Regions from separate parts of the Caballeronia sp. 11_S32 genome, predicted to be linked through region 2. Evidence: predicted binding sites of a transcription regulator. Region 2 holds the regulator's gene; the other holds the start of a gene.
The links. Region 2 encodes FliA, which starts transcription of late flagellar genes. Its sites were predicted from a motif close to CTAAAGTTTNNNNNNNNNNNGCCGNTA; they were not measured.

Region 1 (14,358 bases), on a different contig from region 2:
CGCACGATGTTGGTCTGCGGCGAGAAGCCGTCGCGCACGTGAGCGACCTCGCGCAGGTAAGTCGTCGCGCCGTTGATCGTGCGCACGGGAATATCGTTCAGGCCCGCGACCGTCGTGGGCGAGCCGTTCATGTTGATCGTGTATTCCTTCGGGCCGATTTTCGCGGTGCCAGTCGGCAGGATCAGGTTCTGCGCGTTGACGGCCTGCACGACGTCCGTCGGCGTGAGTCCTTTGGCGAGCAGCGCGCGCGTGTCGAGATCGACGGAGATGAGCCGCGTCTTGCCGCCATAAGGGTAGGGCACGGCCGCGCCGGGAATCGTCACGAGTTGCGGGCGCAGGAAGTTGAGCGCGGTGTCGTTGAGGTCCTGCTCCGACTGCCTTGGACTAGAAAGTCCGAGCTGGATCACGGGAATGCTCGACGCCGAATAGCTGATGACGAGCGGCGGCGTCGCGCCCGGCGGCATCTGCTTGAGTTGCGCCTGCTCGACGGCGACCGTCTGCGCGATCGCGGTTTGAATATTGGCCGTCGGTTGCAGAAAGAGCTTGATGATCGCAATGCCTTGCAGCGATTGCGACTCGATATGCTCGATGTTGTTCACCGTGGTCGTGAGGCTGCGCTCGTTGACCGACGTGATGCGATTGGCCATGTCCTGCGCGGAAAGGCCCGTGTAATTCCAGATGATGCTGACGACGGGAATATCGATTTCGGGAAGCACGTCCACTGGCGTCGTCACGAGGACGAAGGGTGTTGCCAGCAGAATCATGATGGCCATCACGATGAACGTGTAAGGCCGCTTGAGCGCAACGTTGACTATCCACATTGAGTCGTTCGGAAGATGCTGGGGAAGGGCGCTGCGAGTGAGACGAATGCGGCGCGCGGGACGCAATGACGGAGCGAGGCGTGCGGTTCGCCATCAGTGTCGCTATGGTAGTGGCCGGGCACCAACGACAATATGGCGTGAATATGGCGCTTTCGTCAGATTAGGCGTTTTGAAAGCAAGCATACGAAAGCGCGCGGTCAGGGCCGCGCGCATCTTTCGAACATGACGGGAATAGTTACGCTTCAGCGCAGATAACTTTCAGCATTGGGAGCGAGGTTCGGATAACCCGGCTGCATGCGATAGACGCTCGCGCCTGTGTAGATGCCTTCCTTGATGTCGAGGAAGGTGCCGGGATATCGGCCGTCGTTTTCTCCGGGACGGTAGCCGGCCTTCTCGGCCTGCACCAGATCTTCGCGGACTTGCTGGCGCGTGGGTCCGCCCGATTGAGCGAGCGCGGCGAGAGGCGCGGCGGAGAGAGGGAAGAGAGCGAAGAGAGCAATGCGCGTGACAAGCTTCATGGCGGACTCCTCATGCGAATGATGGGATGAACGCGGCTCTACGCGGGCGTGCTGTGCGAGCAGCCGCTTCGCGATTGTAGGTTGTCGGTATGAGCGCGCTTCGCCTGGAGCAGGGATGAATGGAACGATCGCGCGAAACGGAACGAAGAGAGAGGGCAATGGAGACGGCGCGGGATCGTTCGCGGGCGGCGGGAGCCGCGCGTGTCTCATTGGCAGGACCGATGAAGCGCTATTGCGAGTTCTGCTGCATCGCGGGTTGCCCTGACGCGGACGAACCATCGGATGATGAACCGTAGGCCGTTGAGGATTGCACCTTTTGTTCCGCGGCCTGGATGTTGTCCGGATAGAACGCGTCGCGCTCGGACGGGTTGTAGCCGGCTTGCTCGACGCGCTGCAGGTCCTGCTTGACTTGGGCGCGGGTGAGGCCCTCGCTTTGCGCGAGCGCGGCGAGCGGCGCGGCGGCGAGCGCGATAACGGCGATGCGTGTGACCAGTTTCATGGCGTACTCCTCATGCGAGTGAAGGATGAACGCGGCGTGCGGTTGCGCGATTTGCAGCGTCGGCACGGCCACCACAGCCACCCCTCGATTCTATTTGTCGTACGGTGACGACATGCTGGCGATCAGATGACCCTTTGGTCAGATTGGTGCGTGCGCCGAACGTGCTGCGAAGCCGTCGCGGGGGCGTCTGTGATCGCGCACGGCCGGTGATAGACTCGCCCGCGTGAGGTGTTTTGTAAGTTGCCTGGAAGAACATTGCGCAAGGTTCGTTGCGCGCGTCATGGGCTGTCCCGATACCGCATCAGGAACCGATAAATTGCCGTTCAATCTGCCGACCACGGCCACCGCGCCGTTCTGCCCATCCGAAGTCAAAGGCTCCGTCGCTGTTGCGCAGGGCGCGCCGCTCTGGAAGAAGCTATTGCAGTTCGCGGGGCCGGGCCTGCTCATTTCCATCGGCTATATGGACCCCGGCAACTGGGCGACGGATATCGAAGCCGGATCGCGCTATGGCTATAGCCTGCTCTTCGTCGTCCTGCTGTCGAGTCTCGCGGCGATGGTGCTGCAATGTCTCTCGATGCGTCTTGGCATCGTCACGGGGAAAGACCTCGCGCAGCTATCGCGCGAGCGCTATGCGAAGCCGGTCGCGAATGTGCAATGGATGCTCGCGGAGTTGTCGATCATCGCGTGCGATCTGGCGGAAGTGCTCGGCGGCGCGCTCGCGTTTCACTTGCTGTTCGGCGTCTCGCTGATGTGGGGCGTCGTGCTCACCGCGTTCGACACGCTCATCGTGCTGGGCCTGAAGGGCAAGAACTTTCGCGATCTCGAAGCGATCATGCTCGGGCTCATCGCGACGATCGGCGTGGGCTATGTCGTCGAGCTCGCGCTCGTGAAGCCGCATTGGCCTTCGGTCGCGGCGGGGCTCGTGCCGTCGATCCATGCGTTGAGCGATCGCGAGCCGCTTTATCTCGCGATCGGGATTCTCGGCGCGACCGTGATGCCGCATAACCTGTATCTGCATTCGTCGATCGTGCAGACGCGGGTGGTCGATCGCGATGCGAAGAGCCTCGCGTCGGCGATCAATCTTTCGCGGCTCGATACCATCGTGTCGCTCGCGCTTGCGTTGCTGATCAATGCGGCTATCCTGATTCTTGCCGCGTCGGCGTTTCATGCGACGGGGCATACGCAAGTCACCGAAATCGAGGACGCTTATAAGCTGCTTGCGCCTATCGTCGGGACGGGGCTCGCGGCGATTCTCTTCGCGGTGACGCTGTTCGCTTCAGGGCAGAGTTCGACCTTTACCGGAACGATCGCGGGGCAGGTCATCATGGAAGGGTTCCTGCGGCTGAAGATTCCGTGTTATCAGCGGCGCTTCATCACGCGGGCGCTCGCGCTCGTGCCGGCGTTGATCGGCGTGTATGTGATGGGCAATGGCGCGGTCGGGAAGCTGCTCGTGGCGAGCCAGGTCGTGTTGAGTCTGCAGTTGCCGTTCGCGCTATATCCGCTGATCCGGATGACGAGCGATCGCGCTCTGATGGGCGCGTTCGCGAACAGGCCGCACATGAAGCTCGTCGCGTGGGCGCTGTTTGCGGTGATCAGCGCGGCGAATGTCTGGCTCGTGGTGCAGACGGTTGGAGAGTGGGTGCGGTGAGAGGGTCATGACGGCGCGCGCGCCGGTGAAGCGACAGTTCACGTGAGGTCGAGCCATGCAACTTCAAACGGGTAACCTGTTCAGCTTCGAAGCGAAGGGCGGCGGCGAAGAGCGGATCGACATGATCGTCACGGGGCAGCGCCTGAACGTGGAGCGTATCGTGTCGATGGGGCACGCGAGCCCCGAAGGCTTCTGGTACGACGACTCACGCGCCGAATGGGTCGTGCTGCTTTCGGGTGCGGCCGCGATCGAGTTCGAAGAGGACTCGACGCTGCACGACATGCGTCCGGGCGACTACGTGCTGATCGAGCCGCATTGCCGGCATCGGGTCGCGTGGACGCATGGCGAAGAGCCGACCGTCTGGCTTGCGATCTATTACGCGCGTTGAATGGCGGCTCGCCTCCCGCGTTTCAACCCCGCAGTTCGCCGGGCCCCTTGCCCGTCCAGCGCTTCAGCGCGCGCCGGAAATTGGCCGTATCGCTGAAGCCGAGAAGCATCGCGACATCGTCCGTGCTCATCTTGGTCGTCTTCAGATACTCGAGCGCGAGCGAGCGCCGCACGTCGTCGACAATGGCGAGAAACGAAGTGCTTTCGGCTTCGAGCCGCCGCCGCAACGTGCGCGTCGTCATGTGCATGGTCTCCGCGACCGCCTCCATGCCGGGAAAGACGCCTGGCGTGCTCATCAGAATCTGGTAGACCTCGCCCGATACCCCACTGGATGTCTTCGCCTGTCCGATCAGCCGGTCGCATGTTTCCTGCAGCAATGTGGAAGTGAGCTGATGCGCGAGTTGCGGCTTGCGGTCGAGTATCGCGCTGTCGTAGATGAGCTCGCATTGCTCCTGATCGAAGTAGCACGGACAGCCCAGATAGTCCGGATAGATATTCGCATGCGCGGGCGCCGGATACGAGAAGCACGCCTTGAGCGGCGGACACACGCCGCCCGCGACATCCTGAAGATGCGTGACATGCTGCGTGTACTGCTGCTCGATGACGAATTCGCGCAACTCGCGCGACGGGCTCGACATGAAAGCATCGGGAAACGTCCAGACCATCCGGTCCGGATATTCGGTCCATTCGATCGCGACCATCGGCGTGGCCAGCCGATGGTACTTGACGCCCAGTTTGAAGTAATCGCGCAGGGAAAGACACGACATCAGCGCGTATCCGTACATGCCGTAAGCCGACAAGTGCAGCTTTCCGCCGACCTTGAACGGCGTGGCCGGATCGCGCGACAGCGACACGGCGTTCTTGCACACGGTCGCGTATTGGCCGATGGACGTGAGCACCGACGCGTCCTGCAACGCCTCCACGCTGACGCCGCTGCCGCGCAGGCTGTCCTCCGGCGCGATGCCCTGCGCGGCCAGCACCTCCACCAGCGCGGCGATCTTGTACGGCGCATACATGCGCTCGTTGAGCGGTGGCCGGTTGACCGACATGACTGTCCTCCCAAGACTCACAATGTCCTCGCGGGACTCCCGCGTGTCCGAAAATGACCTTACGAAAGGGATGCTAGCTCAATAATATGACCGTCACAAGCCGCCGTCCGTCATCGGGACGGTCCAGTGCAGGCATGGAGACGAGGACAGCAAAGATGAGCAAGGCAGACCGCAAGGTCATCATTTCATGCGCCGTGACCGGCGCGACGCACGTTCCCACGATGTCGGAGCATTTGCCGATCACGCCGGCGCAAATCCGCGATCAGGCGATCGAAGCGGCCGAGGCGGGCGCGGCGATCATCCATCTGCATGCGCGCGATCCCGCCGATGGCCGTCCGACGCCGAGCCCCGATGTATTCCGGCAGTTCGTGCCCGCCATCGCCGAAGCGACGGATGCGGTCATCAACATCACGACGGGCGGCAGCACGCGCATGACGCTCGAAGAGCGGCTCGCCTATCCGCTCCACGCGGCGCCTGAGATGTGCTCGCTCAACATGGGCTCGATGAACTTCTCGATTCATCCGCTCGCGTCGAAGGTTTCGTCGTGGCGGCATGGCTGGGAGAAGGACTACGTGGAAGGCATGGAAGACATGATCTTCCGCAACACCTTCAAGGACATCAGGCACATCCTGCTCGAACTCGGCGGCAAAGGCACGCGCTTCGAGTTCGAATGCTACGACCTCGGCCATCTCTACAATCTCGCGCATTTCGTCGATCAGGGGCTCGTGAAGCCGCCGTTCTTCATCCAGTCGGTGTTCGGGATTCTCGGCGGCATGGGCGCGGACCCGGAGAACATGACCGTCATGCGCGCGACGGCGGATCGCCTGTTCGGGCGCGACAACTACCACTTCTCGGTGCTGGGCGCCGGGCGTCATCAGATGCCGCTCGTCACCATGAGCGCCATCCTCGGCGGCAACGTGCGCGTCGGTCTCGAGGACAGCGTGTATATCGCCAGGGGCGTGAAGGCGGAATCGAACGCGCAACAGGTGCGCAAGATCCGCCGCATTCTCGAAGCGCTTTCGTTCGACATCGCAACGCCCGACGATGCGCGCGCGATGCTCGGTCTCAAGGGGCGCGACAAGGTCACGCTCTGACGCTTTCTCAATCAATCGACCCACGCTGCCATCGCACGACAAGAGCAGCCGATCCAAACGGAGACAACATGGATACCGTCAAATCAAGTATCGACGCATTGCATCGCGCCGCGACGCGCACGGCAATGCTGCGGCTCATCCCGCTCATGTGCGCGATCTACTTCATGTCCTTCCTCGACCGCACCAATGTGGCGCTGGCGAAGATGCAGCTCGCCGCCGATGTGGGCATCAGCGCGGCGGCATACGGCCTCGGCTCGGGCATCTTCTTCATCGGCTACGCGCTGCTCGAAGTGCCGAGCAATCTCGCGGCGCATCGCGTGGGACCGAGGCGCTGGATCGCGCGCATCGCGGTGAGCTGGGGCATCCTCTCCACCGCCATGATGTTCGTGCAGGGCGAGTGGTCGTTCTATGCGCTGCGCGTACTGCTCGGCATCGCCGAAGCGGGGCTCTTTCCCGCGCTCATGTACATGGTGACGCTGTGGTTCGCGCCGGAGGACCGGCCGATCGCGGTGGGCTGGATCTATACCGCGCCGGCGCTCGCGCTCGTGCTCGGCAATCCGATCGGCGGCGCGCTGATGCAGCTCGGCGGCATCGGCGGACTGCATGGCTGGCAATGGATGTTCATGATCGAAGGGATTCCGAGCGTGCTCGCCGGCGTGCTGCTGTACTTCAAGCTGCCGGAGCGTCCGCGCGATGCGCGCTGGCTCACGCCCGAAGAAGCGCAGGCGCTCGAAGCGCGCGCCGTGATCGATACGCACGGGCACCCGGAACTCACGTCGGCGGACTGGCTGGCCGCGCTGAAGCGGCCGACGACCGTGCTCATCGGCCTGATTTATTTCCTGAATCAGGTGGCCTTCGTCGGTCTGTACTTCTTCACGCCCGCGATCATCCAGCAGATGCATATCCAGACGCCGTTCATCGTGGGGCTCTTGTCGGCGAGCGTCGGCGTCGGTTTTCTGCTGGGCGTGCTGATTCTGCCGCGCCTGCATCGCCGTCATGGCAACGACTGCGTGTATCTCGGCATCCTGACTGCGGGGCTCGTCGCGGGCGCTTGCGCGTTCATCGCGACGGCGAACCCGGCGGGGCGCATGGTGCTGCTGGCCGTCACGGCATTCTTCGGCGGCGGCGTGCTGCCCTCGTACTGGGCCATCGCGATGAAGCGCCTTCAGGGCATTCAGGCGGCGGCGGGGCTTGCGTTCATCAATACGATCGGCCTGATCGGGGGCTTCGTCGGGCCGTATCTCTTCGGCATGACCGAAACCTTCACGGGCCGCAGCGATTCGGGCTTTCTGGTGATCGTCGCGGCATCGGTGCTCGGCCTTGCGCTCGTGCCGGTGTTCGCGAAAGCGATTCGGCGCGAAGCGGGCGCATCGACTCCGATGGACAACGGCAATGCGGCGGGCATGCGCTCGTGACTGACACAATCAACGAGAACGGAACCATGAGACTGGGAAACAAGGTGGCGGTCGTCACCGGAGCGGGGCAAGGTATCGGTGCGGCGACTGCACTGAAGTTCGCGCAAGAAGGCGCAACGGTCGTGGCATGCGACATGAACCAGGCATCGGTGAGCGATGTCGTCGCGCAATGCCGCGAGACGGGCGGCGAGGCGAGCGCCTTTTGCATCGACATGTCCGACCGCCGCAGTGTCGACGAGATGGTCACGGCGGTGCGCGAACGGCACGGACGCATCGACGTGCTGGTGAACAACGCGGGCATCACGCGCGATGCACGGCTGCAAAAGATGACGCTCGATCAGTTCGATGCCGTGATCGACGTGAATCTTCGCGCTGTCTTTCATGCGAGCCAGGCGGTCGTCGACAGCATGATCGCGCAGGGCTCGGGCGTGATTCTCAACGCGAGCTCGGTCGTCGGCATTTACGGCAACTACGGGCAGACCAACTACGCGGCGGCGAAGTTCGGCGTGATCGGCTTCACGAAGACATGGAGCCGCGAGCTCGGCCCGAAAGGCATACGCGTGAACGCGGTCGCGCCGGGCTTCGTCGATACGCCGATCCTGTCCACCGTCCCCGGCGATGTGCTCGACAAAATGCGTGCGCAAGTGCCGCTCGCGCGCCTCGGCAAGCCGGAAGAGATCGCCAACGTCTACGCGTTCCTCGCGAGCGACGAAGCCAGCTATATCAACGGCGCGGTGATCGAAGTATCGGGCGGCATGACGCTCTGACAGGCATCGGACACGACGAACATGAATGCAATCGAGCTTTTGAAACCTCGACCCGGATTGCGCGTGCTGATCACCGGCGCGGCTTCGGGCATCGGCGCGGGCATTGCGGAAGCCTTTCTGCAAGCAGACGCGCAGGTCTTCGTCTGCGATGTCGATAGTGCCGCCATCGACGATTTCACCGGCAAGCACGTCTCCCTCCACGGCTGCGTCGCGGATGTCGGTGATCCGCATCAGGTCGATGTCGTCATCGAGCGAACCCGGCAAGCAATGGGCGGGCTCGATGTGCTCGTGAACAATGCGGGCATCTCCGGCCCCACGGGGCCGGTCGAAGCACTCGATCCCGTGCAATGGGAGCGCACCGTCACCACCAATCTGAACAGTCATTTCTATTTTCTGCGCAGAGCCGTGCCCTTGCTCAAGGACACGTCCGAGCGTGCGAGCATCATCACGATGTCGTCGGTCGCGGGGCGGCTCGGCTATGCGTTTCGCACGCCGTATGCGGCCACGAAGTGGGCGCTCGTCGGGCTGGCCAAGTCGCTTGCGATCGAGCTTGGCCCGAGCAATATTCGCGTGAATGCGATCCTGCCCGGCGTGGTCCAGGGCGAGCGCATGGATCGCGTGATCGCCGCGCGCGCAGAGGCGCTGGGCATCACATTCGAAGCCATGCGCGACGAATATCTCAAGAAGATATCGCTGCGGCGCATGGTCACCATCGACGACATTGCCGCGATGACGCTCTTCCTGACCTCGCCCGCGGCCGGCAACATCACCGGACAGGCGATCAGCGTCGACGGCAACGTCGAGTATCTTTGAACGCGCGGCGGTCGTAAAAAAAGCGCCATGCCCTCTCGAGCATGGCGCTTGCATCCCACGTGGGCAGGGCGCGCTTACTTCACCACCGCCACCGGCGCATTCGACTTGACCGCCACCGCTGCCGGAATCGCCGCATCGACGGTCTGCGTCTGATCCACCGTCGTGCGCCCGCCATCGCGGAAGAACGCCTGCTCGGCCGCCTTGTTCAGCACGAGAATACTGATGCGCCGATTGGTAGGCTCATCGACGACGTCCTTGTTGAGCGGCAGGACATCGGCGAGACCTCGCACCTGCAGCACCTTGCTCTCCTTCATCCCGCCCGCGACGAGCGCGCGCCGTGCCGCATTGGCGCGTTCGCTCGACAGTTCCCAGTTCGAATAGCCCGTCTGACTGCCGGAATAGGGCACGGCATCCGTATGCCCCGCGATCGACACGCGGTTATCGACATCGTTCAGCGATGCGCCGATGTTCGTCAGAATCGTCGTCACATAAGCTTCGAGCTTGAAACTGCCGGAAGCGAACATCGGCCGATTGAGCGAATCGACGATCTCGATGCGCAGTCCTTCACTCGTGATCGCGATCCGGATCTGATCCTTGAACGCGCGCAACGCAGGCATCTGCTCGATGAGCGCCATGAGCTTCTGCTTGAGTTGCTGCAACTTCTGCAGGTCATCCGTTGCGACGGCCGCGCGCGCGATCGATTGCGGCACCGGCTGCGTCTGGCTCTTGTTGCCTTCACCGGGACGCGAGCTCGACAAATCCTTGCCGCCGCCCGTGATGACGCTCGTATGCGCCGAAGCGCCGCCGTCATTGCCGAACAATGCGGAAAGCGGCGTATTGAAGTATTGCTCGATGCCTTCCTTGTCGTACTTCGATGTCGATCCGAGCAGCCACATCAACAGAAAGAACGCCATCATCGCGGTGACGAAGTCGGCGTACGCGATCTTCCATGCGCCGCCGTGATGGCCGTGACCGTGCGCCTTCTTCTTGCGTTTCACGACGACGGTAGGCGCGAGCACCGACTGCAGCGGATCGCGTGATGGTTTCTCAGCCATGAGCGGAACTCCCTTGCGTGCGCTTATCGGTTAGGACGCCGACTTCGGCATCTTGGTGGCGCGCACGGCGTCGTCCAGCTCCTTGAAGCTCGGACGGTCGGCGGTGAAGAGCACCTTGCGGCCGAACTCGACGGCGACCGTCGGCGCGTAGCCGTTCATCGACGCGAGCAGCACGGACTTCACGCACTGGAACGGCTTCGCCTCGGCGGCGCCCTTCGCGTTGAGCAGATCCGCGAGCGGGCCGATGAAGCCATACGCCAGCAGAATGCCGAGGAAGGTGCCGACGAGCGCGCCCGCGATCATCTCGCCGAGCACGGCGGGCGCCGCGCCGACCGAGCCCATCGTGTGCACGACGCCCATCACCGCCGCGACGATACCGAACGCGGGCAAGCCGTCCGCCATCTTCTGAATCGCGTTCGCGGCCACCGAGCTTTCGGCGTGATGCGTTTCGAGCTCTTCGTCCATCAGGTCCTGCATTTCGAGCGCGTTGACATTGCCCGCCGACATCATGCGCAGATAATCGACGATGAAATCCAGCAGATGATGATCGGCCATCACGTGCTCGTACTTCTGGAAGAGCGGGCTGGATTCGGGCGCGTCGACATCGGCTTCGAGCGCCATCATCCCTTCCTTGCGCGCCTTTTGCAGCAGTTCATACAGCAGCGCGATCAGCGCGAGGTATTTCTCTTTCGTGTAGCCGCCGCCCTTGAATACCTTCGGAATGGCCTGCAAGGTTTTCTTGAGCGTGGGCGTCGGATTCGACACGACGAACGCGCCGATCGCCGCACCGAAAATACACAGCAGCTCGAAGGGTTGCACGAGCGCGGCGAGGTGGCCGCCGACGCCGATGAAGCTTCCGATCACCGAGCCGATGACCACCACCCATCCGATGATGACAAACATGTTTTCTCCGCAAATATCCGCGCGCCGCGGGCCGTGCGTGCTCGGGCTTGAGACGCGCACGGCTCGCGACGCATTGTTCGCTTGTTGTGGGGCTTATCGGCTCGAAACGACCGGACATTTAGGGTGACGCGCGCAAGTTTTTCTGCGCAAAGGTTTGCGCTGTAAATCTTACGTTCGTTCGATCTGCTGCCGAATGCCGTGCGCGCCGCCGCTTACGTCGCAGGTAATGGATCGCGCCCTTAGGCTTCGTCTAACATCGCTCGCATGAACTCGACCCTCGCACTCCCCGTTGCGCATTCCACCGTCGGTGCGCTGCTGCGCGAATGGCGCCAGCGGCGTCGCATGAGCCAGCTCGATCTCGCTGGCGAGGCGGACGTGTCCACGCGCCATCTGAGCTTCGTCGAATCGGGCCGCTCGCTGCCGAGCCGCGAGATGCTGATGCGCCTCGCGGAGCGGCTGGACGTGCCGCTGCGCGAGCGCAACACGCTGCTCGTCGCGGCAGGTTACGCGCCGCTGTATCGCGAGCGCGCGCTCGCCGATCCGCAACTCGCGGCAGCGCGGCGCGCGGTCGATCTCGTGCTGAAAGGGCACGAGCCGTATCCGGCGCTCGCGGTCGATCGTCACTGGACGATGATCGCGGCCAACGCGGCTATCGCGCCGCTCGTCGCTTCGGCGCATGCGGAGCTGCTCGCGCCGCCGGCGAACGTGCTGCGCCTGTCGATGCACCCGCAAGGTCTCGCCGATGCCATCGATAACTGGCACGAATGGCGCGCGCATCTGCTCGCGCGGCTGCGCCGGCAGATCGAGGTCTCGGGCGATGCGACGCTCGTCGCGCTGCTCGCCGAGCTCGAGGCGTACCCCGCGCCCGCGCATGCCGGGCATGCATCGCGCGGCGAGACCGATCCGGTCGTCGTGCCTTTGCGCATGCGCACGCCGCACGGCATCTTGTCGTTCTTCAGCACGACGACGGTTTTCGGCACGCCGGTCGATATCACCTTGTCGGAGCTCGCGATCGAAGCGTTCTTTCCCGCCGACGACACGACTGCCGATATCCTTCGCAATCTCGCCGACGCACGACGATGAACTTGCATCGCTGCCCGCGTGCTTACAAAATTGAACCTGGCGCACGTGCGCGAATCAATCGATAAGCAGGCTGCGCGGCGAACGGCGCGCAGCCTTTGTCAGCTTTTGTCCAACCAACGCGGAAGGCAGCGATGATTCAAACATTCGAGCAAGTGATCGGCGGGCAAAAGATGCAGTTCTGCGCGAGCATCGCGGAAGGCGGCGGCCCGGTGCGCGTCATCATCAGCCGCGCGGATTCGGCGGAATCGCTCGTGATCGTCGAAGCCGACGGCATTATCGGCACGATCAAGGCGGAGGTCGAAGCGCCCGATACCCTCGTCGCCGATGCCGTGCGCAAGGCGCAGCAGGAAGCGCTGATCGAGCGCGCGCTGGAAACCGGCGCCGTGCAGACGACCAGCCTGTAGTCTTTCTCGTGGCACACTACGCAAAAATGCCCGCGCGGTTGGAAGGCCGCGCGGGCATTTTTGCGTGACGGAGCACAGCCTTTACATGCGCGGCTCGCCGTTCTTCGGATCGGCGGGAACGATCGGCGTGGCGGAATCCGGACCGTCCGGCATGTCGGGATCTTCGGGATTCGGCGGGGCGTCCGGGTCGAGCAGCTTGTCCGGGTCCGGCTCGCGCGGCTCCTCGGGGGAGCGGGGCATCGTCGACATGGTTTTCTCCTCATAGAGTCGATGGCGTGCGCGCCGGCTCGGTTTTCAGCGCGCTTCGCCTGAGCGATGCAACGGCCGTTCCCGCTGCATCTCGTTCGCCGGATTGCGCACATGACGGGCGATCAGCGCGGCGCACAACAGCAGCGCGACGGAGATGCCCGCCGACCACCGCACCGCATCGACGATATGGCTCGCGCCCGCGGCGGCTTCGCCATGACCCGCGAGCGCGCCGAACATCGCAACGCCGATCGCGCCCGCCGCCTGCCGCGCGGTGTTGAGCACCGCCGAGGCCGTGCCCGCGCGCTGCTGGCCGACGGTGCCGAGCAGCGCGGTCGTCATCGCGGGCACCGCGAGCCCCATGCCCGAAGGAATCAGCAGGAAGGGCACGAGCAGCGCGGCGGTGGGAGTCGTCGCATCGACGAAGGCGAGCGCGGCGAAACCGGCGGCATCGATGAGCGCGCCGGCGATCATCGGGCCGCGCGAGCCGAAGCGCGCCACGACGGGACCGCTCGCCAGGTTCGAGATGAGAAAGCCGCCCGTCAGCGGCAGGAACGCAAGGCCGGTCTGCAAGGGCGTGTGTCCGAGCACGCGCTGCAGATACAGGCTCAGGACGAACACCATTCCATAGTAGGTGAGATTCACGCCGACGCCGAAGACCACGGCCGCGCTGAACGTGCGCTCGCCGAAGAGCGAAAGGGGCAGCATCGGCGCGCGGCTTCGGCGCTCGATCGCGATGAACGCGCCGCCCGCCGCGAGCGCCAGCGCGAGGCCGCCCGCGACGAGCGGGTGCGCCGGCCCGAGCGGACGCAGTTCGATCACCGCGCCGACGAGCGCAGCCAGCGCGACGATCGCGAGCGTCTGGCCGGGCAAGTCGATGCCGCGCGCGCGATGCGCGTCCTGCGCGCGCATCTTCCCGACCCACGCGAGCGTCGCGAGCACGCCCGCCGCGCAGATCGGCAGGTTGACCCAGAAGATGCTGCGCCAGCCGAACGCCGCGATCAGCACGCCGCCGACGATCGGCCCCGCCGCGATCGACACCGCGCCCGCCGCCGTCCACAGGCCGACCGCACGCGCGCGCAGGCGCCGGTCGTGGCCGCACGCGGCGTTGAGCAGCGCGAGCGAGTTCGGCAGCATCGCGGCGGCGCCGACGCCTTGCAGGGCGCGCGCGGCGATCAGTTGCGGCGCATCGCGCGAAAAGGCGCACGCGAGCGATGCCAGCGCGAAGAGCGCGAGCCCGCCGAGAAACAGGCGCCGCGCGCCGAAGCGGTCGCCGAGCGCGCCCGCGGAGAGCATGAGCGACGCGAAGGCGAGCGCGTAGCTGTCGACGGTCCATTGCAGGCTCGCGACGCCCGCGCCCAGATCGTGCCCGATGCTCGCGAGCGCGACATTCACGATCGACACATCGAGCTGGGAGACGACGAAGCCGACGCTGGTCGCGGCGACGACGAGCATCTGCCGCGCGGACAGATGCGTTTCTGAGGAGGAAAGGTTCGGGTTCATGCCGCCCATCGTAGGCGCGTCGCGCGTGCGACGTTTCGGCGTGACCTGAAACGTGAAAGCGGGGCGAAAAAAAAAGCGCGCCGAGCAAACGGCGCGCCATTTTCAGGAAAGCGCTAAAAATGGATCAGCGCGCTTCCTTGATGAACAGCGTCG
Region 2 (14,358 bases):
GCGAACTCCTTGATTGGCTTTGGTCCGGGGTGAGATGTTAGCCGGTCTGACGCGCGCCGCGATACCGCCCGACAATGCTTTACGCTTCCTTCATTGCCGGGCGGCGTGCTTCCTTATTCCGCGTAGTCGGAAATCGGCACGCACGAGCACATCAGGTTGCGATCGCCGTACGCGTTGTCCGCGCGGCCGACCGGCGACCAGTACTTGCGCGTCACGAGCGACTTCACCGGGTACGCCGCCGCTTCGCGCGTGTACTTGTGCGTCCACTCGTCCGAAGTGACGACGGCCGCCGTGTGCGGCGCGTTCTTCAGCACGTTGTCCTCGCGATCGGCGCGGCCTTCTTCCACCGCGCGGATTTCCTCGCGGATCGCGATCATCGCGTCGATGAAGCGGTCGAGCTCTTCCTTCGATTCCGATTCCGTCGGTTCGACCATCAGCGTGCCCGGCACGGGGAAGCTCATCGTCGGCGCGTGGAAGCCGTAGTCGATCAGGCGCTTCGCGACGTCGTCCACCGAGATGCCGCTCGATTCCTTGATCGGCCGCACGTCGAGAATGCACTCGTGCGCGACAAGCCCGCCCGGGCCGCTGTACAGCACCGGATAGTGCGGCGCGAGGCGCTTGGCGACATAGTTCGCCGCGAGAATCGCGCTTTCAGTGGCGGCGGTGAGGCCTTGCGCGCCCATCATCGCGATGTACATCCACGAGATCGGCAGGATCGCGGCCGAGCCGTACGGCGCCGACGACACTGCGCCGATGCCCGCTTCGTCGCGCTTGTAGCCGCTGGAGACCTGATTCGGCAGGAACTTCGCCAGATGCGCGCCGACCGCGACCGGACCAACGCCCGGTCCGCCGCCGCCGTGCGGAATGCAGAAGGTCTTGTGCAAGTTCAGATGCGAGACGTCGCCGCCGAACTGGCCGGGCGCGCAGAGACCGACCATCGCGTTCATGTTCGCGCCGTCGACATACACCTGGCCGCCGTGCGAATGCACGATGTCGCAGATTTCGCGGACATTGCGCTCGAACACACCGTGCGTGGACGGATACGTGATCATGATCGCCGCGAGGTTCGCCGAATGCTTTTCGGCCTTCGCCTTCAGGTCTTCGATATCGACGTTGCCGTTCGCATCGCACGCGACGACGACGACCTGCATGGCCGCCATCTGCGCCGACGCCGGATTCGTGCCGTGCGCGGACGCCGGAATCAGACACACATTGCGATGTCCTTCGCCGCGCGACTCGTGATACGCGTGAATGATGAGCAGGCCCGCGTACTCGCCCTGCGAACCGGCGTTCGGCTGCAAGGAAACCGCCGCGTAACCCGTGCACGCGACCAGCATCTGTTCGAGCTGATCGATCATCGTGCGATAGCCGAGTGTCTGCTCGGCGGGCGCAAACGGGTGAATCTGCGCGAACTCGGGCCACGTCACCGGCAGCATTTCAGAGGTCGCGTTGAGCTTCATCGTGCAGGAGCCGAGCGGGATCATCGTGCGGTCGAGCGCGAGGTCCTTGTCGGCGAGGCTGCGCAGATAGCGCAGCATTTCGTGCTCGGAGTGATGGCGGTTGAAGACCGGATGCGTCAGGTATTCGCTCGTGCGATGCAGTTCGGCCGGCAGCGAATCGGGCGCGGCCTGGTCGAGCGCGTCGATATCGAAGGTTTCGGTCTTGCCCGCCACTTCTGCGAACAGCGCGAAGAGCTTGAGCAGATCGTCGCGCGTGGTGGTTTCATCGAGCGATACGCCAACTTGCGTCGCGCTCACGTGGCGCAGGTTGATGTGCGCGGCGTGCGCGGCCTGATGCAGCGCGGTCGTGTTCGAGCCGCTGTCGATGGTGACCGTATCGAAGAACGTTTCGTTGGCGATCGTGTAGCCGAGCTTGCGCAGACCCGCCGCGAACACCGACGCGACGCGGTTCACACGCAATGCGATCGTCTTCAGGCCGCGCGGGCCGTGATAGACGGCGTACATGCTCGCCATGATCGCGAGCAGCGCCTGCGCCGTGCAGACGTTCGACGTCGCCTTTTCGCGGCGAATATGCTGTTCGCGCGTCTGCAGCGCGAGACGCAGCGCGGAATTGCCTTGCGCATCGACGGTCACGCCGACGAGACGACCCGGCATCTGGCGCTTGAATTCATCGCGCACGGCCATGTAAGCCGCGTGCGGGCCGCCGAAGCCGACCGGCACGCCAAAGCGCTGCGTATTGCCGATCGCGACATCCGCGCCCCATTCGCCCGGCGGCGTGATGAGCGTCAGTGCGAGCAGATCCGCCGCCGCGACGACATGGCCGCCCGCCGCGTGAATCGCTTCGGTCAGGGCGCGATAGTCGAGCACGTCGCCTTGCGCGCCGGGATATTGCAGCAGCACGCCGAACGCGTTCGCGCTCGCGGCATCCGCGGCCGGGCCGACCTTCACCTCGATGCCCGCCGGCTTCGCGCGCGTCTTCACCACTTCGATGGTCTGCGGCAGCACGTCATCCGCGACGTAGAAGACGTTCGACTTCGGCTTGCCGACACGTTGCAGCAGCGTCATTGCTTCAGCGGCGGCAGTGGCTTCGTCGAGCAGCGACGCGTTCGCCATCGCGAGGCCCGTCAGGTCCATCACCATCTGCTGGAAGTTCAGGAGCGCTTCGAGGCGCCCTTGCGAAATCTCCGGCTGATACGGCGTGTATGCCGTGTACCACGCCGGATTTTCCAGCACGTTGCGCAGGATCACGGCCGGCGTGTGCGTGCCGTAGTAACCCTGGCCGATATAAGTCCGAAACACCAGGTTCTCGTCCGCGAGCTTGCGCAGCGACGCGAGCGCTTCCGCCTCGCTCTTCGGCTGCGTGAACGCGCCGAGCGGCAGCGTTTCCTTGCGGCGGATCGATTCAGGAATCACCGCGTCGATGAAGGCCGCGCGCGATGCGAAGCCGAGCGCGTCGAGCATCGCGCGCTGGTCTGCTTCGTCGGGGCCGATGTGCCGCTCGGCGAATGCATCGTGGCATTCGAGCGCGGCGAGTGACAGGGAGGTGCGGTTCATCAGGCGATCCGGGTGTTCGAGCTTCATGTGAATTCCTGCGAATGGCGGCACCTTCGTTGCGGGAAGGAACCGCCTTCGTCGATTGAGAGAGTTATTCGCCGATCGACTTGCCGTAGCCTTCGGCGTCGAGCAGCTTGTCGAGAGAGGCGTCGCCTGCCGGCTTGATCTTGAAGAGCCAGCTTTCGTACGGCGCGCCGTTCACCTGATCGGGCGTCGCGGTGAGCGAGTCGTTCGCGGCGACGATCTCGCCCGACACCGGCGCGTAGATATCGGATGCGGCCTTCACCGATTCGATCACGGCGATCGCATCGCCCGCCGCGACGGTCTTGCCCGCCGCCGGCAGCTCGACGAACACGATGTCACCGAGCGCTTCCTGCGCGTGATCGGTGATGCCGACGGTCAGCGTGCCGTCGGATTCGGTGCGGACCCATTCGTGCGATTCGGTGTATTTCAGATCGGCCGGGATGCTCATTGGATGCTCCTTGCGTGGTTCTTTCGTGAGGTTCTTGATAGGAGGGAACGGGCGCGACGGCGCTTATGAAAGTTCGACGAGAACCTTGCCGTTGCGCACGAACGGAAGTTTTACCACGCGCGCGGGGAGTTGCTTGTCGCGGATGACGACCTGCACCGTGTCCCCGACGGCAACAGCGGTCGGGACGCGTGCGAACGCGATCGATTCCTGCATCGACGGCGAAAACGTGCCGCTCGTGATTTCGCCCTCGCCGTGCGGCGTGACGACTTTCTGATGCGCGCGCAGCACGCCGCCCGCCTTGCCGTTTTCCTTGATGAGCACGAGTCCGACGAAATTCGCCTTCGAGCCGTGCGCCTCGAGTGCCGAGCGTCCGACGAAATCGCGCGGCGCTTTCAGATCGACGGTCCATGCGAGGCCGGCGTCGAGCGGCGAGACCTTCTCGTCCATGTCCTGGCCGTAGAGGTTCATGCCGGCTTCGAGGCGCAGCGTGTCGCGCGCGCCGAGGCCCGCGGGCTTCACGCCCACGGCGGCGAGCGCGTTCCACAGCGCTTCCACGTGCGTCGCCGGAACGACGATCTCGAAGCCGTCCTCGCCCGTGTAGCCCGTGCGGGCGAGCATCAGCTCGCCGAATTGCGTCGACGGAAAAACGACCGCATTGAACGGCTTGATGTCCTGCGTTTGCGCACGCGTATCCGGCAGCACTTGCCAGGCTTTTTCGCGCGCATTCGGGCCTTGCACGGCGATGATCGCGAGATCGCGGCGCGGCGTGATGGACAGATTGAATTCGCCTTCGGCATTCAATTGCCCGAACCACGCGATGTCCTTCTCCGCCGTGCCCGCATTCACGACGACGCGAAAGCTCGTCTCGGAGAAGTAGTAAACGATGAGATCGTCGATGACGCCGCCGTCGCCGTTGAGCAGGCACGAGTAGAGCGCCTTGCCCGGCGTCGTGAGCTTGTCGACGTTATTGGCGATTGCGTACTTGAAGAATTCGCGGACGGCTTCGCCCTCGAAATCGACCACGCGCATGTGCGAAACGTCGAACATGCCGGCATCCGTGCGCACGGCGCGGTGCTCGTCGATCTGCGAACCGTAGTTGACGGGCATGTCCCAGCCGCCGAAGTCGACCATGCGCGCGTTGAGCGCGAGGTGAGCGGCGTGCAAGGGCGTGTGTTGAAGAGAAGTCATCGGGGCCTCGGTTCGCGAAACAAAAAAGGCCACGCAGCGCGCTTTTGCCTGCCGAATGCGCCTGCGCTCGCTGCCGTTGCAGCGCGCAAGGTGCATACCGGCTGGCGGTTGCGATGCGTGACCCCTCTGTCCTCGGTACCTGAGAGATTGCGCGAACCGTGCACGGTCGTGCCGCGGTTCATCGCGCGCCCCTTCGGTGGGCAACTGGCTCGTTCGACGAAGCCGCTGCCGCTCTCCAGAGTGCGAGGAAATTGCTTTCCTCGACGCCGTCGGTCCTTTTGCCTGAGAGTTTGCGGGTATGCCCCTTCGGCGGCGCGGCGTCCGCTGTCGTGCTGACAAGCGGCGGCCACGCGCTCTCCCGACGCGTGCGGCAGAATTTACGCGACCGAATTGGGGTTGTCAAACGGATTCGGACCGCAGCGATTGACTGTCCGATCGATCCGTATCGGCTTAGCCGAACGGGCCCGCGCGGCGAAGAATCGAACCGCTTTGTTTCAAATACGGGGAAATTTGCCGCAATCGCGCGCGTATGCTGGACGATTCGTCATCTTTTCCCCAGACCGCATGCCGGCCACCCTCACCATCGATGGCGTCACGTAGTTGGGCGAAAGCGTGTCGGTGCACGGTGGACGCTCCGGAAGCATCCACCGGCGATAGACGTCACTGGCGCGCGAACGGCACGCGCCGCCCTTCGGCGTCGCTCTGAATGGCCAGCTCGATGATCGTCATCGTATCGACCGCGTCCTGCGGCGAGACCGGAAATGGCTTCCTATCCTGAATCGCCGCCGCCAGCGCCCGATAAAACTCGATATATGCGCCGTCCTTCGTGGCGAATTCGTGACGCAGATCGAGGTCGCCATCGACTTCGCGCAGCACGCCCGGCGGGTTCTTCGCGAACTCCGGATTGCCCGGCCGCATGCCCGAACGCAGCTGATCTTCCTGAGTATCGAGCCCGTTCTTCACATAACTGCCGCGCGTGCCATGAATCGCGAAGCGCGGCGGTTCCAGCGCGGCGAGCGCGCTCGCGTGCAGGATCACTTCCTTGTCGCCGTAGCCGAGCACGAGATGCACGTAGTCCGGCGCGTGCGCGTGATCGCGGTGCGCCTTCACGAACGCCGTCACCGTCTGCGGCGCGCCGAAGAGCGTCAGCGCCTGATCGATCAGATGCGGCCCCAGATCGAACAGCAGCCCGCCGCCGCGCTCCGCCTCCTCGCGCCAGCGCTGCGGCACTTTCGGGCGGAAGCGGTCGAAATGCGATTCGTAATGCGTGATGCGCCCGAGCCGCCCGCTTTCGACGAGCGCGCGCACCGTCATGAAATCGCCGTCCCAGCGGCGATTGTGGAACGGCGCGAAGATCAGGCCTTTCTGCTGCGCGAGATCGGCGAGCGTGCGGGCGTCGCGCGCGGAGAGCGTCACCGGCTTGTCGACGACCACGTGCTTTCCCGCCGACAACGCCCGATGCGCGAGATCGAAGTGCGTGTCGTTCGGCGTCGCGATGACGACGCATTCGAGACCGTCGACGGCGAGCAGCGCGTCGAAATCCGCGACAATCTGCGCGTTCGGATAATCGGCCTGCGCGCGCTCGGCCTGGCTCGTCGCGATAGCCGTCACTTCGGCGCGGCCGCAGTGCTCTATGACCGGCGCGTGAAACGTCGCGCCGGCGAGTCCGTACCCCATTACGCCGACTTTCAGTGCTGTGTTCATGCGGGCATCGTCCTGTCGTGAATTCGGTCGGATATTGTGGCACGAACGAGGGCCGGAACCGCGCCGGTTCTATCGTGTTAACATCGCGCTCTCCTCCATGCGCCGGTCCGCCGCGCGCGCCAGATATCCAAGCCCAATACGATGTCCGCAGGTCTCAACGCCGCGCAAAGCGAAGCCGTGCGCTATCTCGACGGTCCCTGTCTCGTGCTCGCCGGCGCGGGCAGCGGCAAGACGCGCGTGATCACGCAGAAGATCGCGCATCTGATCGAAGGACGCGGCTTCGAGCCGAAGCACATCGCCGCGCTCACCTTCACGAACAAGGCCGCGCTCGAAATGCGCGAGCGCACCGGGAAACTGCTCGAAGGCAAGACGCTCACGACGCCCGGCAAGGAAGGCCGCAAGATTCCCGTCAATCAGTTGACGATCTGCACATTCCATTCGCTCGGCGTGCAGATCATGCGGCAGGAAGCGGAGCACGTCGGACTGAAGCCGCAGTTCTCCATCATGGATTCGGACGACTGCTTCGGCATGGTTCAGGAGCAGCTCGGCACGACCGACAAGGGTTTGATCCGCAAGATCCAGTCGATCATTTCGCTGTGGAAGAACGCGATGGTGTCGCCCGATCAGGCCTCCGTGCTCGCGAGCAACGAGGACGAGCATCAGGCGGCGATCGTCTATCGCAGCTATGCGGCCACGCTGCACGCGTATCAGGCGCTCGATTTCGACGATCTGATCCTGCGCCCCGCGCAGCTTTTCGCGGAGAACGAGCAGATTCGCGAGAAGTGGCAGAACCGCCTGCGTTATCTGCTGATCGACGAATATCAGGACACGAACGCGTGCCAGTACGAACTGGTGAAGCTGCTGGCCGGCCCGCGCGCGGCGTTCACCGCCGTGGGCGATGACGATCAGGCGATCTACGGCTGGCGCGGCGCGACCATCGAAAACCTCGCGCAGCTCGGCAAGGATTTCCCGAAGCTGCACGTCATCAAGCTGGAGCAGAACTATCGCTCGACGGTGCGGATTCTGACGGCGGCGAACAACGTCATCGCGAACAATCCGAAGCTGTTCGAGAAAAAGCTGTGGTCCGAGCACGGCATGGGCGACACGATCACCGTCACCGGCTGCAACGACGAGGAGCACGAGGCGGAATCCGTCGTGTTCCGGCTGTCGGCGCACAAGTTCGAGCGGCGCACCCAGTTTCGCGATTACGCGATTCTTTATCGCGGCAACTTTCAGGCGCGCATCTTCGAGCAGGTTTTGCGGCGCGAGCGCATTCCGTATGTGCTGTCGGGCGGGCAGTCGTTCTTCGACAAGGCCGAGATCAAGGACCTCATCGCGTATCTGCGTCTGATTGCGAATCCCGACGACGATCCCGCGTTCATCCGCGCGATCACGACGCCGCGGCGCGGTGTCGGCAACACGACGCTCGAAGCGCTCGGCGCGTTCGCGGGCGCGGCGAAGGTGTCGCTGTTCGAGGCGGTGTTCATGGGCGGCATCGAGGCGCGGCTGTCGGCGCGGCAGGTCGAGCCGCTGCGCACGTTCTGCGAATGGATCCGTCGATTGTCGGACCGCGCCGCGCGCGATCCCGCGACCGAAGTGCTCGACGACATGATGGAAGCCATCCATTACGAGTCGTATCTCTACGACGCGTACGACGAGCGTCAGGCGCAGTCCAAGTGGCAGAACGTGCTCGAGTTCCTCGAATGGCTCAAGCGCAAGGGCACGAAACCGGAGGCCGCGCCCGGAACGGAACAGACCGGCTACGACACCGCCGACGGTTTCGCCGATGAAGGCAAGAACCTGCTCGGCCTGATCCAGACGGTCGCGCTGATGTCGATGCTCGAAGGCAAGGAGGAAGATCCGGACGCGGTGCGGCTGTCGACCGTGCACGCATCGAAGGGGCTGGAGTATCCGCACGTGTTTCTGGTGGGCGTCGAGGAAGGCATCATGCCGCATCGCGGCGGCTCGGACGACGACGCGCCCATCGACGATTCGCGCATCGAGGAAGAGCGCCGGCTGATGTATGTGGCGATCACGCGGGCGCAGCGCAGCCTGCATCTGAACTGGTGCAAGAAGCGCAAACGCGCGCGGGAGACGGTGGTGTGCGAGCCGTCGCGCTTCATCCCCGAGATGCTGCTCGACGATGCGCCGCCGCCGACGAAGGAAGAAGCGCCCTTGTCGCCGAAGGATCGCATGGCGATGCTCAAGGCGATGTTGCAGAAGAGTTGATCTCTTTGCGCTTCAAATAAGAAAACCCTGCGCCACGACGACGCAGGGTTTTTTGTTTCGGCTCGAGCGTTACTTTGCCGCGTTGACCATGTAATCGACGGCCGCCTTCACATCCGCATCCGGTGCGTTCGATCCGCCCTTCGGCGGCATCGCACCCTTGCCGTGCAACGCGTAGTTGTAGACGGTGTCCATCGGCTCCTTGAGGCGCGGCGCCCATGCGGCCTTGTCGCCGAACTTCGGCGCATTGAGCACGCCGGCCGCGTGACATGCCTGGCAGACCTGCTCGTAGAGCGCCTTGCCGGCCTGGGCTGCGTCGGCGCTTTGCGCGCCCGCTGCCGGCGCCGCCGATGCGGTTTGCGGCACGGATGCGAGCGCCGCCACGGCGGCGGCGGCCTGCGCGTTTTCGTTCGAACTCGCGCCCGCCGGGGCCGATGCGCCTCCGGCACTCGCTGCCGGCGCCGATGCGCCCGCGCTGGCCGCCGCGCCCGGCGCGGGTTGCGCGGGTTCGGCGAGCTTGCCGCCGCTGCCGTTCGCCATATAGACGACAGCGCGCGCGATTTCGAAGTCGCTGTAATCGTCGGGGCTGGTGCCGCCGCGCGCGGGCATCGCGCCCTTGCCGTTGAGCGCGTTGTGCAGGAGCGTGTCGTAACCTTCGCCGATGCGCGTGCCCCATGCGCCGGCATCGCCGAACTTGGGCGCGCCTGCGGTGCCTGCCGCGTGACAGGCCGAGCACACCGCTTTATAGACTTCCTCGCCTGTCTTGTAGACGCGCGGCGCGTTGGCGTCGCGGATATCGACCTGCGCGGCGGGCGCGATGCGCTCCTTGACCGAGGATTCGAGATCGGTGCCGGCGCCGGTGCGCGTCGCATTGTTCACGTAGACGGCCAGCAGGATGATGATGGCGACCGGGATGCCGAATCCCGCGATGACCGCGGCGATGAGTTGGCCGGGTGTCTTGATCGGGGCTCCGTGGGGTGCTTCGCTCATGCTTGTCTCGTCTCCCGTTTTTTGGTGTGAGTCGGTTCAGTGACAGCGTGACAGCTACCGCATTGCGCTTGGGCGCGCCTTGGGGAAAGGCACGGTCGATTATAGACGGAACGCTTAACTGTCGGCGCGGGGTGGCCGGCGCGGCGGAGCGGGCGTTTACCCGAATCGTGTGAGGCTTCCGGCGTCTTGTCGCGCGGGCGCGTTCGACCCCGTGCGATGGACGAAGTCATGGAAAACAGGTATCCTCTCGGATTCGCATGGGCCTTGCAGCCGACTTTCGGCGTGTGTCTTTCCCCCGCAAGCCCTTCTCCGATGCGCCCGTAGCTCAATGGATAGAGTACTGCCCTCCGAAGGCAGGGGTTGCTGGTTCGATCCCAGCCGGGCGCGCCAAGAATTCCGCTTCAACTAAATCGGCAACAACCAGCACGCGCAGTTGTGTTGTCGGACTCATCCATCCGCCGGTTCGAATAATATTCCTGTCGTTCCCCTTGGCAGTACGCCGTCCACCTATCCAGGACGCGCCGAACCCTTGGGCGTTTTCACGTCACGAGACGGGATCTGCCTACGGCAGTGCTGATAAACGGTGCTTACATCCTCAAGCGATTCCGCAGTCCGAATCAACGAATGTGGCCGTCGCGATATGACTATCCGCCTGGATCAACGATTGCCAGAAAGAGCCGAGGTCGGCGCCGCACGAAGCACCGTCCCCCACCCGAACCCCATCCCCGCCAGCCACCTGCGATAAGCCACCGCCATCCGGTCACAGCGCTGATGCAACTCCGCATCGAGATCGAGCGGCAGGCATCGAGGCCACTGCGACTCCACGATCGGCGTGTCCTGCGTCAGGATCTCCATGTTGAAGTCATAAAGCTCCTGATCGGAATGCGTCGTGTCATCCTCGTGGATGGAAACGAGCCACGCCCGCGTCTCCGTCTGCGTCACGGGCGATGCCGCCAGCATGATATGCAACGCCCCCAGGCCACCGCCCGCCATCTTCGTGAGCGTCGCAATCATCGGCCGCTTCACGCGATACACATACTCGATCATCGCGCCGCCGCCTTGCCCCGGAATGCCCGCGGGCTGCCAGTATCGGCACTGCCGCGCCTCCAGCCCTCCATCGGTCACAAGGACTTCATAGTCAGGCACTTCCGTATGCGCGTCTTCGCCGAGAATGCCCTCGTGCACGAACGAAAAGTGCGCCATGTCCAGAAAATTCTCGACGACGCGCGGCGCCGATGACCTCACCATCTGCGGCGCGAGATTGATGCGCCGGCCGCCGGGAATCGCGGCTTCGGGAAAAAAATCGAGCGCATGAGCAGGCTCGCCGAAGCACATCCAGATAACGCCGTACTTCTCCTCGCTGACGTACGTCGTCGTGCAGACACGCTTCGATGGACGCAGCGACGGATTCGACGGAATCCGCAAACACTGTCCCTCGATGTCATAACGCCATCCGTGATACGGACACACGATCTGATCGCGCATCACGTGCCCGAGCGACAACTGCGCGCCCCGATGCGGACAGTAATCGCGCCACACGTGCGCCGCGCCGACGCTGTCGCGCCACACGACGATCCGCTCATCGGCGACGATGAACCCGCGCGCCCCGCCCTCCGGCACGTCGTCGCTATTACAGACCGGCAGCCATTCGGCCGTTAATGAGGCTGAGGAAGATTCGTCGCGCATCACGGTGAATCGGAAAAAGTCGTTCGAAAGCCGTTCTTACACGAAACACAGCGTCTTCGCAAAACGTTGCAAAATAGCGGATCGCTCGCTCGGTGCAATTCGATGCCACTCCATCCCACCGATGCCATGCGACGGGGCCGCAGTACATAACAGCAAGATAAAAGAAAGAAATCACCATCCAGGGGTTCAGTATGGAGCAGGCGCATCAACCGGCACGCCGGGCTTATGCCTTCGCATGGTCCGAGCACCGGAATCCCGAACGCGAGCAGGCCACGCTGCGGGTCTGGATGGGTGCGGCGGTTCTTCTGGCATACGGCATCTACGCGTGGCTCCATCCGTCGCACGATGCATCGATGGTCATGCGCATTGTCGCGCTGTACGTGTCTTATGGCGCCGTCACGCTCTTGATCGTCAGCCGCATGCGCTCGCCTTCGGTGAAGCGTCTCACGGCGACGACCATCGCCGATCAGACGCTGCTCGGGCTCGCGCTCGCCGCGGGCGGCGCCATCGGGCTGCCGCTCATCTGGGTGATGTTCTGGTTTCTGATCGGCTCGGGATGCCGCTATGGCAAGCGCACGCTCGCCGTTTCATGCGCGACGGCGCTCGTCATCGTCGTGGCGCTCGCGCTCTGGCAGCCGTGGTGGCATGCGAATATCCCCGCCGCTATCGGGCTGGGCCTGAGCGTGCTGGGCGCATCGGTGTATCTGAGCGTGCTCGTCGACCGGCTCGGCAACGCGAATCGGGATCTCGCGCGTCAGGCATCGACCGATCCGCTCACCGGCCTGTCGAACCGTTATGCGCTGGAGCAGATCGTCGATCGCGCGATGTCCGCGCCCGAAGCCGATGGCGACAGCGCCACCGCGCTCCTCCTCATCGATCTCGACGGCTTCAAGGAAGTGAACGACACCTACGGCCACGCCGTCGGCGACATGCTGCTGCAGGCCTTCGCGCAATCGCTCGGCAAGCGCATGCGCAAGACCGATACCATCGCGCGTCTGGGCGGCGACGAGTTCGTCGTGCTCGCGCATCAGGTGCGCGATCCCGCCGCGGTGCTCGCGATGGCCGACAGCATTCACTCGGTGCTCGCCGCGATCACCTCGGTGCAGGAGCGGCCGGTGTCGGTCTCGGCGAGCATCGGCGCATGCCTGCTTTCCAGCGCGACGGCCGCGCATCAATCCGGCATGACCGCCGTGCTACGCGCCGCCGACCGCGCGATGTATCGCGCGAAAAGTCTCGGCGAAGGCAAGACCGTGTTCGCCGAGACGCGCGACTTCGAAATGAACTAAAGCATCAAGCCTCGACGCCCGTCCACGCCTGCTCGCGCAGCTTCGCGCGAAGACGCGCCACCGCCTGGCTGTGCAACTGGCACACGCGCGATTCGCTCACTTCCATCACCGCGCCGATTTCGCGCAAGTTCAGGCCGCGTTCGTAATAGAGGCTCATCAGCAGCTTCTCGCGCTCGGGCAGCTTGTCGATGGCCTCGATCAGCGCGCCGCGCAAGCTGTCGTCGAGCAACGCCGAAAGCGGATCCGAACGGTCGACGCAATAACGGTCGAGGAACGGCTCGTCGTCGGCGGAGCGGTCGAAGTCTTCGTAGTAGATCAGCTGGCTGCCGTGCAAGTCCTGCAGCATCGACTGATACTCGGGAAGCGGCATGTTCATGTGCTCCGCGATCTCCGTCTCGCTCGCCGAGCGGCCGAGGTTCTGCTCGACCTTGTGCACCGCCGATTCCACTTCGCGCGATGTCTTGCGCATGCTGCGCGGCAGCCAGTCGTTCGCGCGCAGCTCATCCAGCATCGCGCCGCGAATGCGCTGGCTCGCGTAGGTCTCGAACTGCGCGCCTTGATCTTCCTTGTAGCGGCTCGCCGCGTCCATCAGGCCGATCATGCCGGCCTGGATGAGATCGTCGAGATCCACGCTCGCCGGCATCTTGGCGACGAGTTGAAGCCCCAGCCGGCGAACGAGCGGCGCATATTTCGTCAGCACGTCCGACTGTGAGAGTTTGCCTTGGGCGTTATACATCTTGGTCACCTATCTTGATCACATCGACGCCGTGCTGCTCATTGCATGCTCGGAAAGCCAGGCTTCCCGCACGCCGTGACCAGAGTCGCCTACCGGAATGCGCGCGTTTCTCTGGCTCTCCGTCTTCGCCGGATAAGGCGCGGGACGCATCGGCCAGTGCAGGAGCTCCGCCGCGATCGCGCGGTAGTCGCGCGCCGCGGCCGTGGCCGGGAACGCTTCGACTGCGCAGCGCGAGAGTTCCTTCGCCCGAGCGACGCGCGCATCCTCGGACACATACCCCGCCTGCACGAGCGACACGGCCAGATACCGGCTCGCGACGCCCGACAGGTTGTCGAACGCGACCGCCGCGTCGGCCGGGTTCTGCACGTGATTGATGAGCACGCGGAACTGGCCGATCGCGTGGGCGTAGTGCAGGCGCTTCATGCACGCATACGCCTCGGTGATCGCCGACGCGGCCACCCGCGTCACGACGAGAAAGTCATGCGCCTGCGCCGCGAGGGTCGACAGCGCGCCGTGGCGATCGAGCTGCGCATCGATCAACACGATGTCCGCCGGACCGTCGAGCAAGGCGCGGCACTGCGCGGCGTCGTGAACGATGCGCTCGTCGCGCGGCGCCGCGATCAGCGAGAAGCCGAACGGCGTGCGCTCGACGGTATCCGCCAGCGTGCGCCGTCCCGACATCACCGCGGCGAGCGCGCCTGCATCGGACAGGCCCAGCATGCGGCTCACCGATCCCGCGTCGCGATGCTCGTCGATCACGAGCACGTCCTTGCCGTGCACGGACAGCGCCGCGCCGAGATTCAACACCGCCGACGTGCATCCGATGCCCGCCGGCCCGCCCGCGACCGCCACCACGCGCGAACCGGCGCGCGTGAGGAGCCGTCGCAGACCTTCCGCCTGGTCGAGCACGAACTTATCCAAAGCGCACCTCATGCATGTCGGTCGTGGCGCGCGCGGACAACGCCGAGAGCAGCGCCGGCACTTCCTCGTCCTGCGGCACGAACGGCGAGCCGTCGCGCGGAATGCAGAACGCGCTCTTGATGAGAAAGCGCTTGG

Region 1: the regulator FliA is predicted to act here: its motif matches at 11,064-11,090, upstream of motA (flagellar motor stator protein MotA).

What each region holds. Positions count from the first base shown of each region.
Region 1 covers NZ_JBXOWH010000004.1:586,705-601,062, forward strand. The annotation lists gene AC1Z32_RS28720 (efflux RND transporter permease subunit) at 1-821, opposite strand, end outside; gene AC1Z32_RS28725 (DUF4148 domain-containing protein) at 1,064-1,339, opposite strand; gene AC1Z32_RS28730 (DUF4148 domain-containing protein) at 1,569-1,838, opposite strand; gene AC1Z32_RS28735 (Nramp family divalent metal transporter) at 2,155-3,486, shown strand; gene AC1Z32_RS28740 (cupin domain-containing protein) at 3,542-3,874, shown strand; gene AC1Z32_RS28745 (AraC family transcriptional regulator) at 3,897-4,922, opposite strand; gene kce (3,5-dioxohexanoate:acetyl-CoA acetone transferase) at 5,078-6,016, shown strand; gene AC1Z32_RS28755 (MFS transporter) at 6,085-7,431, shown strand; gene fabG (3-oxoacyl-[acyl-carrier-protein] reductase) at 7,458-8,198, shown strand; gene AC1Z32_RS28765 (SDR family oxidoreductase) at 8,220-9,011, shown strand; gene motB (flagellar motor protein MotB) at 9,086-10,066, opposite strand; gene motA (flagellar motor stator protein MotA) at 10,097-10,969, opposite strand; gene AC1Z32_RS28780 (helix-turn-helix domain-containing protein) at 11,234-12,052, shown strand; gene AC1Z32_RS28785 (hypothetical protein) at 12,184-12,456, shown strand; gene AC1Z32_RS28790 (hypothetical protein) at 12,538-12,705, opposite strand; gene AC1Z32_RS28795 (MFS transporter) at 12,751-14,214, opposite strand; gene AC1Z32_RS28800 (MFS transporter) at 14,330-14,358, opposite strand, start outside.
Region 2 covers NZ_JBXOWH010000003.1:307,581-321,938, forward strand. The annotation lists gene gcvP (aminomethyl-transferring glycine dehydrogenase) at 114-3,041, opposite strand; gene gcvH (glycine cleavage system protein GcvH) at 3,106-3,486, opposite strand; gene gcvT (glycine cleavage system aminomethyltransferase GcvT) at 3,550-4,674, opposite strand; glycine riboswitch at 4,791-4,923, opposite strand; glycine riboswitch at 4,935-5,045, opposite strand; gene AC1Z32_RS13055 (oxidoreductase) at 5,335-6,378, opposite strand; gene AC1Z32_RS13060 (UvrD-helicase domain-containing protein) at 6,520-8,607, shown strand; gene AC1Z32_RS13065 (c-type cytochrome) at 8,677-9,594, opposite strand; tRNA gene AC1Z32_RS13070 (tRNA-Arg) at 9,909-9,984, shown strand; gene AC1Z32_RS13075 (Rieske 2Fe-2S domain-containing protein) at 10,252-11,280, opposite strand; gene AC1Z32_RS13080 (diguanylate cyclase domain-containing protein) at 11,472-12,566, shown strand; gene AC1Z32_RS13085 (RNA polymerase sigma factor FliA) at 12,571-13,302, opposite strand; gene AC1Z32_RS13090 (MinD/ParA family ATP-binding protein) at 13,321-14,223, opposite strand; gene flhF (flagellar biosynthesis GTPase FlhF) at 14,216-14,358, opposite strand, start outside.